DNA from 2 places in the Bacillus sp. 01N45 genome. Region 1 is predicted to be linked to the other one. Evidence: riboswitches for the same ligand, from Rfam matches in the RefSeq annotation. Region 1 holds a riboswitch; the other holds the start of a gene.

Region 1 (5,175 bases):
TTAATGATAAACGTTTCCAAAATGTTTCACCTAATTCACCATAGTGTAAACTATGTAAATGCGCGGGAAAAGCATACACTTCCTCCCATGTATGTAACTGCATTTTACCTTTAGATGTTAACAAATATGTATTTTCATGTATTTCTCGAATCAAATCTGCTTGCAACAACTTTGCAACTTCACGATCATAGTCTGTTCTATTTAACGATTTATATATTCCAAACAAAAATGAAATTCGGAACATGTTTCCATCTTGTAACGTTTGCGAAGATCGTTTTCCTTTTAATAAATAATAAATAGAAGAAACGGTCCTTTCACCATTCAATTGTTTTAAACAATACAATAAAGTATATTGTAGTTGCATTACCGCTTCCACCTTTCAATCTAGCTTAATTACTTTTTAGTATGATTGCACTTACTCATTAAACTTATCATATCGGCACTATGTACTTGTATATAGTATATTGTACCAAACGAAATAACATTTACGTATTTTGAAAATCTTATGACATAATGCAAAAATTAGTTGACACTCTAATTGATAAGGATTATCATTATAATTTTATGTTGAAAAGTTTTAAAAACCGTTTTACAATAAGGTTATAATTTTTATGGCGAGCTTTTCACATACATATTATCAGGAGGGAAAAAAGATGGCAAAATATACAATCGTTGATAAAGATACTTGTATCGCATGTGGTGCTTGCGGCGCTGCTGCACCAGACATTTATGATTATGATGATGAAGGTATTGCATTTGTAACGTTAGACGATAACCAAGGTATCGTTGAAATTCCAGATGTATTAATTGAAGATATGATGGATGCATTCGAAGGTTGTCCAACTGACTCAATTAAAGTTGCTGATGAATCATTTGATGGCGACTCTTTAAAATTCGAATAGTCTTTTATTAACTTCAAAAAATATCCCTCATTCATATGAGGGATATTTTTTGTTTTCTATTTTCATTCTACTTAATAAAAAACCACTAATAGTTCCATACTACTAATGGTTTTATTTTATATTTTATGCATTTTTCATTTTTGCAAACACCCATACTTTCAGGCGTGAGAATAACGCTACAAATACAATTGTCACAACAATTCCTTTAATCAAATTAAATGGTAAGATTGCCGTTACAACCGTTGTTCTTATAGCCTCGCTAGACATAGCTGGTGAATTTAAAAACCAAGTGTAAGCTGGGAATATAATGATGTAATTTAATACACTCATAATGAGCGCCATTGTAATTGTCCCTAGCATTAATCCTGTCGTTAAACTCTTAACAGTACGATACTTTCTAAATAAGAAAGCTGCCGGTCCAATAAATAAACATCCTGCAATAAAGTTAGCAATTTCTCCAACTGGCACTCCCGTTAAACTCCCTTGAATTCCGTAATGTAAAATATTCTTTATCGCCTCTACAATTATCCCTGCAACTGGCCCGAAAATAATTGCTGCAATTAGAGCTGGTACATCACTAAAATCAATTTTTAAAAATGGCGGAAGCCCTGGAAACGGGAAATCCAACATCATCAGTAAATATGCAATACTACTTAGCATCGCTACACTCACCATCTGCACTACACTGTTTTTTTGTTTCATCTTTCTCTCTCCTTTTCCATCGATCTTCTCATGGAAAGTGGAAAGGTTCTGCTATGCCTACTTTTTCATAGAACGAAAAAACCCTTTGTGTTTTACACAAAGGGAGAATTTAAGGCACATCAAACAGACGTTCAAATCCATATCTTTTTTGAACGCTTGAACCTCCATCTTCTCCCATCCAGACTATACTGTCGGCTTTGGAATCACACCAAATCCTGCCTTAACGGCTCGCGGGCTTAGAACAAAATCACATATAGTTCATCACCGCCGGTCGGGATTTTCACCCTGCCCCGAAGATAGACCGATATTCTATTTTCCACTTTATTATACAACAACATAATCGTATTGTGAACAAAAAAAGTGTAACTTATTAAAAATAAGTTATTAATTTTATATAATTAAAACCAATCACTATATTTTACAATACACCCCAGATTTTTTAGTATTCGGCATTTCCCCTATGAATCCCCTAGTCATATATAATGAAAAGTGATAAGATGTTGAATTGTTAAGATAAGAACATTTTCTGGATTATGGAGGAAATGTCATGAAAAAAGAAAAGAGACACTCTATTCGAGAAGCAATGAAAAAAAACTTAAGAAAAGAATACTTTTACTTAAAAAAAGAATTACTTTTCTACTGTCCAATTGATTTAGGCACATTCTCAAGCGAGACATACTATGCTGCTTTCGATGAAGATGGCATCAGTATTTATCAGTATGATAAAAAAACAGAGAGTAAATTAAAACTGTGTGAGCGTCACCCATGGAAAAGTTGGAATAAAGTGAAGGTGGATCATTATTTGACAACTTCTCAATTTATTTTTCAAGGTGAGCGAAACTGGATATTATCCCTTTTCCAAAAAGGAAAAGAAGCTCAAAAAATAATTGAAGAGCACACATCTTTACAAACTGAAGTTGTTTCCCGCTCCTTCTTGAAAAAACTTCCAGGGTTCCGTTCTAATGCACCGTTGAATAAATACATCGGCAGCATTTGCTACACTGCACTTATTGCATTTTTATTAAAATGGATGATTCCATTTCAAGCACCACAAATCGCCCTGTACTCCATTTCAATCGGTTGTATGCTTCTTGGTTTACTTTGTTTGACAATCGGTTTAATTGAACCGACTATTGTACTATTTCGAACGAACGAAAAAACAAGAACGAAAGTATTTTACTTATATAGCTACTTAGCTATTTCTGGATTTATATGTGTCTTTATTTTTTGGTAAAAAAAGAGCTAGTTTAACTAGCTCTTTTTTTACTTTACGTATAATTGTTGATTTGGATAAATCCTATCTTGCTGCAGTCCATTTTTATCTTTAACTTCCTTAACTGACATACTAAATTTCCGTGCAATACTAACTAAAGTGTCCCCTTTTTGGACGACATATAAGGATGAGGAAACAACTTCATTTCTCTGTTCATTTAGAACAAGCAATGGATTCATCGCATTCTTTTTCGCCATCGTCCATCTTCCTTGATGAACTTCTAAATGTAAGTGTGCACCTCTCGATTCTCCTGTATTTCCTACTTCTCCAATTATTTCTCCTTTTGAAATATAATCCCCTTGAACTACATATCTCTTATTTAAATGCGCATACACGGCCTCATATTCTCCATGTTTAATAAATACAACGTTTCCATAACTACTTGAATAGTAAGACTTTGTTACCTTACCTTCTTGAATAGCTGCCACAGGCGTGCCAATCGGTGCCGCTATATCTATACCGTAGTGTTTTCCATGCCTTGTCCCAAAATAATCACTTATCTGCCCTTCAACAGGCCATGTCCATTGATTTCCCTCTGCGTACACATGTAATTGAGAAAAAAACAATACCGTCAATAACATGACGCCACATTTTAACACTTTCATATACATCCTCCGTTTTCTAATTAACACCATACCTTCTCTTATTTTGGTATATTACAGAAAAAAGTATACAAAAAAAGAAAGTGAATCACTCCACTTCCTTCTCGTTTTTATCACGAAAAACGATTGCACTGCGATTATACTCCACATCTTTTACTTGTAATCGAGCGTTTATTACTCTAGCTACCGCAAACAAATAATCAGATAATCTATTTACATACTTTAGAACAACTTCATTTATTTTCCCTTCTTTTTGCAAGGACACTACACATCGTTCTGCTCGCCTTACAACTGTACGTGCAATATGAATAGCAGCTGCCGCTTCGCTTCCACCTGGTAAAATAAAACGCTCTAACGGCGGTGCTTCTTCTATATACGAATCAATCCTTCTTTCTAAGCTTTCAACCATTTCAACCGTTACTTTATAAGGAATTTTCCCCTCTACTATCGCCAAGTCTCCCCCGCAATCAAATAGTTCATGTTGAATATTTTCAAGTTCATTGTAAATATCTCCAAAAGATCCGCCTTGTAGCTTAGTCATTGCATATCCAATATGAGAATTCGCCTCATCTATCGTGCCATATGCTTCAACTCGGATATTATCTTTATCCACTCTGCCGCCTATTACACTTGTTGTCCCTTTATCTCCTGTTTTCGTATATAATTTCATCGCTTCACGACACCCCTCTTGCTATTCTTCATTCGACTAAGACAGAAAAAAAGTTCTACTATTATTTATTTAATTGATTTTACAAAAAAATAAAAAACAGTAGAACTTTATTCATTATCAACTTTAAAAACGTATATCTAAATTATACGATTCGGTAAATATACAGAGAATGTAGTTCCCTCTCCAACAACACTTGAAACAGCAATTTTACCATCATGGCCTTGCACAATATTTTTTGCAATCGCAAGCCCGAGCCCCGTTCCACCTTTTTTCCCACGTGTTCTTGCTTTATCAGCTTTGTAGAAACGATCAAATAAAAATGGAATATCTTCTTCTGGAATACCAGCGCCCGAATCTTGTACTTCAAAAGTAAGACCATTATTTTTCGTATTAATTACAAGCGTTACATGTCCGCCTGCATTCGTATGACGAATTGCGTTATCAATTAAATTCGTCAATACTTGTTCCATACGATCTGCATCAAACGGGTATTGTTCAATTGGATTCTGGAAATCAACCGTTAATGCGACTTCTTTATCCTTTGCAATTCCTTGGAATTTACGACCTATTTTTTCAACGAAAGGATGAATATCAACTTCACCTATATGTAACTCTACATTACCACTTTCCATACGCGCTAAATCTAATAGTTCATTTACAAGTTTACCTAAACGAACGGATTCATCATAAATAATTTGAACAAACTCATTAATTTCTTCTTTCGTTTGCACAATATCATCTAAAATCGCTTCACTATACCCTTGAAGCATTACCATCGGTGTACGAAGTTCATGTGATACGTTCGCAATAAAGTCTTGACGCATCTTCTCAAGACGGCGCTCTTCCGTCATATCACGTAATACAGCTACAGCACCACGAATTTTCGTTTGATTGTAAAGCGGCGTCATAAGAACTACATAGTTCCCTTTTTGTAAATTAATTTCAACCACTTGTTGTTGTTCACTTTCTACAACGAGATGGAATAGTTCAACAAGTTCAGAAGGTAGTTTTTTACTGAGCTCTACT
Region 2 (5,175 bases), on a different contig from region 1:
TTTCGTATCTAATGAATTAGAATAGCCAATTGCATGGAAAGTACCGAAATCTGTAGGCAATGTAATTTCCACTTCTCGCGTCACTAGTGTTTCATGGTGGCGGCGGTAAGCAATTAAATCTTCTATTGTAATCATTTTTATATCAAATTGTTTTGCACACTGTAGTAAATCAGGTACGCGTGCCATCGTACCGTCCTCATTAATAATCTCGCAAATGACTCCAGCTGGTTCTGCTCCGCAAAGTCTGGCTAAATCGACAGCAGCTTCTGTATGACCAGCTCGGCGTAGGACACCGCCTTCTTTCGCGATTAATGGAAAGATATGTCCAGGACGATTGAAATCAGCACCTTTTGATGCAGGGTTTAATAATTCTTGTATCGTAGTTGCCCGTTCGTGAGCGCTAATCCCTGTTGTTGTAGAAACATGATCAATACTCACTGTAAATGCAGTATGATGCGAATCTGTATTATGAGCTACCATTGGTTCTAATTGTAGACGTTCTGCGTATTCTTCCGTAATCGGTACACAAACGAGACCACGCCCATGTGTAATCATAAAGTTAATCGTTTCTGGCGTAATATACTCTGCTAAAGCGATAAAGTCGCCTTCATTTTCACGGTTTTCATCATCGCATACGATAACGACTTTTCCTTGTTTTAAATCTTCTAGAGCTTCTTCAATACGATGAAACATAATGCTTCCCCCTTATAGAAATCCGTTTTCTTGTAAAAAGCTTTCGCTCATTGAACCTGTTCGTTTTACAGGTTTAGAAATAAAGCGTTCGATATATTTACCGATCATGTCACACTCAATGTTTACGATGTCACCGGCATTCTTTGCTCCGATAACAGATTCACTTACTGTGTGCGGGATGAGTGAGATTGTGATGGAAGATTCGTCTATATCAAATATTGTTAAACTCGTTCCATCAACAGCAACGGAACCTTTATGCAAACAATAGCGCAGCAATTCATCAGAAATAGCTATTTTGTAATAGACGGCATTATAGTGCTGTTTTTTGTTTAATATCGTTCCAATGCCATCAATATGTCCTGAAACGAAATGCCCACCGAATCGTCCGTTTGCAGCCATCGCCCGCTCTAAATTTACTTTAGAGTGTTGTTTAAGCATGCGAAGTGATGTTGATTGCATCGTTTCAGGCATTGCATCCACTGTGAATGAAGCTGTTGTGAAACTCGTTACAGTTAAGCAAATACCGTTAACCGCGATACTATCACCTAAGTGAACATCTGATAAAATATTATTTGCATGGATCGTTAACTTCATCGCTTCTCCGCTTTGTTGCATGTTTGCAATCGTTCCTAATTCTTCTACAATTCCTGTAAACATTCCGTCACCTCACTTCGGGCATTCGCAACGATTTTTATATCATCACCAATTTGTTTCATCTCTTGAATTTCCAAGGAAAGTGCATCTTGTAATGCTTTGAAACCATCTCCGCCAAATAAAGTAGGGGCATCATTCCCACCAATTAATATCGGGCTTATATAAGTTATAATTTCATTGAAATGCTTTGTTTGTAAGAAGCTTGCGTGAACTGTTTGACCACCTTCAACGAATAGAGAAAGAATTTGCTTCTCTCCAAGAAAGAAAAGGAGGTCCTTGATTTCTATATGTTTTGTTTTCATTTGGAATATAGCTATATTTTCAGATTCATAAGAAGCTATTTTCTCTTTATTTACATCCTTACCGACAATAATCCATGTCGGTGCTAAACCATCTGTTATGACATGAGAAGATGGTGGCGTTCGTAAATGGGTATCTAAAATAACACGAATAGGATTTTTACCTCCGTTAGGAATTCTTGTCGTTAAATGCGGATTATCAGCTATAACTGTATTCACTCCAACGAGAATCGCATCATGTGTATGACGATATTGGTGAACATCAGCTCGTGCTTCTTCACCTGTAATCCACTTACTTTCACCCGTGACAGTTGCTGTTTTTCCATCTAAGCTCATCGCTGTTTTTATTGTTACAAATGGACGCTTCGTTTTCATGTAGTGAAAAAAGTAGCGATTTAGTAAAACTGCTTCCGCTTCAAGAACACCAGTCGTTACTTCGATTCCAGCTTCTTCTAATCTCCTTTTTCCATTACCAGAAACGAGCGGATTACAATCAAGAGTAGCGATTACAACGCGCTTAACTTCTTTTTTGATGAGCAATTCACAGCAAGGTGGTGTTTTTCCAAAATGGCTACACGGTTCAAGTGTTACATAAACGGTAGCTCCTTTTGCTTTTTCACCAGCCATATGAAGCGCGTGAACTTCTGCGTGTTCTTCACCAGCACGTAAATGAGCGCCAATACCGACGATGTTTCCTTCTTTTACAACAACAGCACCAACCATAGGGTTTGGACTTGTTTGTCCAGATGTCCCTTCTGCTAACTGTAGGGCAATCTTCATATATTCTTGATCTGTCATTCTCTTCACCTCTCCTGAAAAAATCAAAAAACCCCAAGGATTTTATATCCTTGGGGTTTGGGAGACGTGATTTCTAGAAATATAGTTCGAATACGAAAGTACAGGAAAGAAACCTAACGTTGATTGGTATTTTTGCATAAGGAAAAAACCTAGCAAAAATATCGAATTTTTCAAACGCTAGTCGTATCTTTTTATTTCAGTATAGAAACATAAGTATACAAAATAAAACATATATAAAGATTCAAAACGAAACTTTAAAAATATGCATACTGAAATAAAAGTGTATTCGCTATATAAAATTACTAGAAAACATATCCTTCTCCCATCCAGACTATACTGTCGGCCCTAGAGTTTCACTAGATCCACCGTTTTCGAGTTGAAAACGGGTCACGGACTTAGAAGTTTGCACTTCATCACCGCCGGTTGGGAATTTCACCCGACCCCGAAGGATGTTGTTTGCTCAAATTATAGCACAAAAAAAATAAAAGGCTAGAAAAAAATATTCGAATGTGAAGAATTGTGTGAAAATATATGTAAGTTGGAATGAGGACAAAAGTACGAGGAATGTTGTAAGGAAAAGGGGGACGAGAGTTAATGAAAAGAAAAAACATGCACAAAAAAATGTGCATGTCACATGTGAAATTATTCTGCCTCTGGTGCTCTAACGACAGACTCGAATTTCCCTTTATGCGAAGCATCGCAATAAGGCATATTTTTTGATAAACCACAACGGCATAAAGAAAATGCCGGTTTTGCTGGGAATACATTCCCTTGTGAATCGACTAATTCCACGTCCCCTGTAACGCGAAAAGAGCCATTATCATTTACTTTAATTTGTACTTTCGCCAACGCTATCCCTCCTTCCCAAACGCTTAATTTCATCATATAATTAAGAGAAGTACTTGACAATATAAAATGAGCACTTTCTTTGGGAGAGAAGAGAGTGTTATAATGTTTTTTATAACTGACTAGAGTAAGGTGACGAGAGATGGATAAACAATTACATACATTACGAAACATTGCAAATGAGCGCACGTGGGCATCATTTTTGAATGATAATCATCCATATAGTTTGTTACATTGGTCCATTGCAGGTGTAGGGCAAGAGGCAAAGGATGTTTGGTTACTTCAAGATGAAGTAACATTTCAAACGACAGAATTTCCAACGTTAGATGATGCAATGCAATGGATTTCTGTAAATATGGAACAAGTTACAGACGTTTTAGCGCAATAAAAAAACAGGCTTATGCAAGCCTGTTTTTTGTTTCTTTTACATATGAGTTTAAAAATTGATCAACGGCTGCTTCATACTCTTCTTTATTTTCGTTATAAGAGCAAGCGTGTGCACCGCGTTCTGCAATATAAAGTTGTTTATTGTTTTCTTTTGCTTTATATAGTGATTTCGTCATATCAGCTAAAATATAATCATCATCTTTACTATGAATAAAGAGGACGGGATTATTAATATTTTTTATACAATCGATTGGTGAAACTTCGCGAATCGTATAACCGTCACGTACTTTTAAAAAAGCATTTGCTAAAGGTAATAAAGGCCATTTAGGTAAATGGAATTCAACCTTTAAACGGTGTTGTAATTGCCCGTAGAAATCAGAAAAAGGACAATCTGCAATATAGAAATCAGCACCATCTTCTACAAGTCCTGCGTATTGAAGAAGTGTTGCAGCTCCCATAGATTCACCATGAATACCGAGTGTTATATTTGTTCCAAAGCGACTTTTTAGCCAGTCAACTACAGATTTTAAATCATGTTTTTCATAGTATCCATAGCTTGTTGTTTTTCCGCCAGTTTTACCATGACGACGATGATCATAAATAACGACATTATACCCTCTGTTTAAAAATAACCTTGCATATTTTACAGAGTTCATTTTATTTACAGTTACGCCGTGACAAAAAATCATAAACTTATTGGAATGACCAGCAGGAATGTAATATCCGTGAAGATCATATCCGAATTGCGAATGAATATGAATTTCTTCTTTATGAAGAGCATCAAAATCCTCTAAACGAAAATGTTTTTTCGTTTCTCTTTCGAGTACTTCTTCCTCTGTTTTTTTCTTTAAGTACATCACTTTATTTGTAAAGAAAATCCCAAGGGCAGTTATCGCACCTAGTATAGTAAACAATGCTGCAAAAAAACGTTTCATACTTTACCTCATCCTCCAAATACCGTTACATGTGATACACTTACATTGTATCACAATGATAGAAAAGGGGAGAAATAGGAAATGGTGTATATACAAAAAATTACGCCAGCGATGAAAGAAACAATCCGAATGTTCATGTGTGAGAACTGGGGGAGTTCATTGATGGTTTCACGTGGTAAGGGGCATCAGTTAGAAGAGTTGCCAGGATTTGTTGCGCTCTTGGATGACAGAATAATCGGAATTATAACGTATGAAGTGACCGGAAATATGTGTGAAATTGTATCGTTAGATAGCTTTGAAGAAAGAAAAGGAATAGGGACGAAACTTGTAGATTGTGTATTACAATTTGCAGAAGAAGAACGGTGCGGGCGGGTTTGGCTCATAACAACAAATGATAATATGAATGCGTTACGTTTTTACCAAAAACGTAATTTTGTGATGACTAATTTATATGTGAATGCAGTGGAAGAGGCACGAAAAATAAAGAAAGAAATTCCGCGTATCGGATATGATAACATCCCAATTTTACATGAAATACAGTTGGAGTATCGTTTAATAAAATG

Evidence for each region. A riboswitch is a leader RNA that binds a small molecule or an ion and turns the genes downstream of it on or off. The one in region 1 is predicted to bind FMN.
Region 2: it holds a riboswitch for FMN, as region 1 does, so the genes downstream of both, ribD (bifunctional diaminohydroxyphosphoribosylaminopyrimidine deaminase/5-amino-6-(5-phosphoribosylamino)uracil reductase RibD) here and AC1DMU_RS08615 (ECF transporter S component) in region 1, are expected to answer to the same signal.

Annotation. Positions count from the first base shown of each region.
Region 1 covers NZ_JBFTQW010000003.1:167,411-172,585, forward strand. The annotation lists gene AC1DMU_RS08605 (YpbB family protein) at 1-364, opposite strand, end outside; gene AC1DMU_RS08610 (ferredoxin) at 654-902, shown strand; gene AC1DMU_RS08615 (ECF transporter S component) at 1,026-1,604, opposite strand; FMN riboswitch at 1,767-1,906, opposite strand; gene AC1DMU_RS08620 (hypothetical protein) at 2,152-2,838, shown strand; gene AC1DMU_RS08625 (peptidoglycan DD-metalloendopeptidase family protein) at 2,868-3,482, opposite strand; gene AC1DMU_RS08630 (cob(I)yrinic acid a,c-diamide adenosyltransferase) at 3,568-4,149, opposite strand; gene resE (sensor histidine kinase ResE) at 4,287-5,175, opposite strand, start outside.
Region 2 covers NZ_JBFTQW010000001.1:401,253-406,427, reverse strand. The annotation lists gene ribBA (bifunctional 3,4-dihydroxy-2-butanone 4-phosphate synthase/GTP cyclohydrolase II) at 1-693, opposite strand, end outside; gene ribE (riboflavin synthase subunit alpha) at 706-1,350, opposite strand; gene ribD (bifunctional diaminohydroxyphosphoribosylaminopyrimidine deaminase/5-amino-6-(5-phosphoribosylamino)uracil reductase RibD) at 1,332-2,444, opposite strand; FMN riboswitch at 2,755-2,898, opposite strand; gene AC1DMU_RS02055 (CDGSH iron-sulfur domain-containing protein) at 3,087-3,293, opposite strand; gene AC1DMU_RS02050 (DUF2552 family protein) at 3,433-3,678, shown strand; gene AC1DMU_RS02045 (alpha/beta hydrolase) at 3,689-4,612, opposite strand; gene AC1DMU_RS02040 (GNAT family N-acetyltransferase) at 4,694-5,175, shown strand, end outside.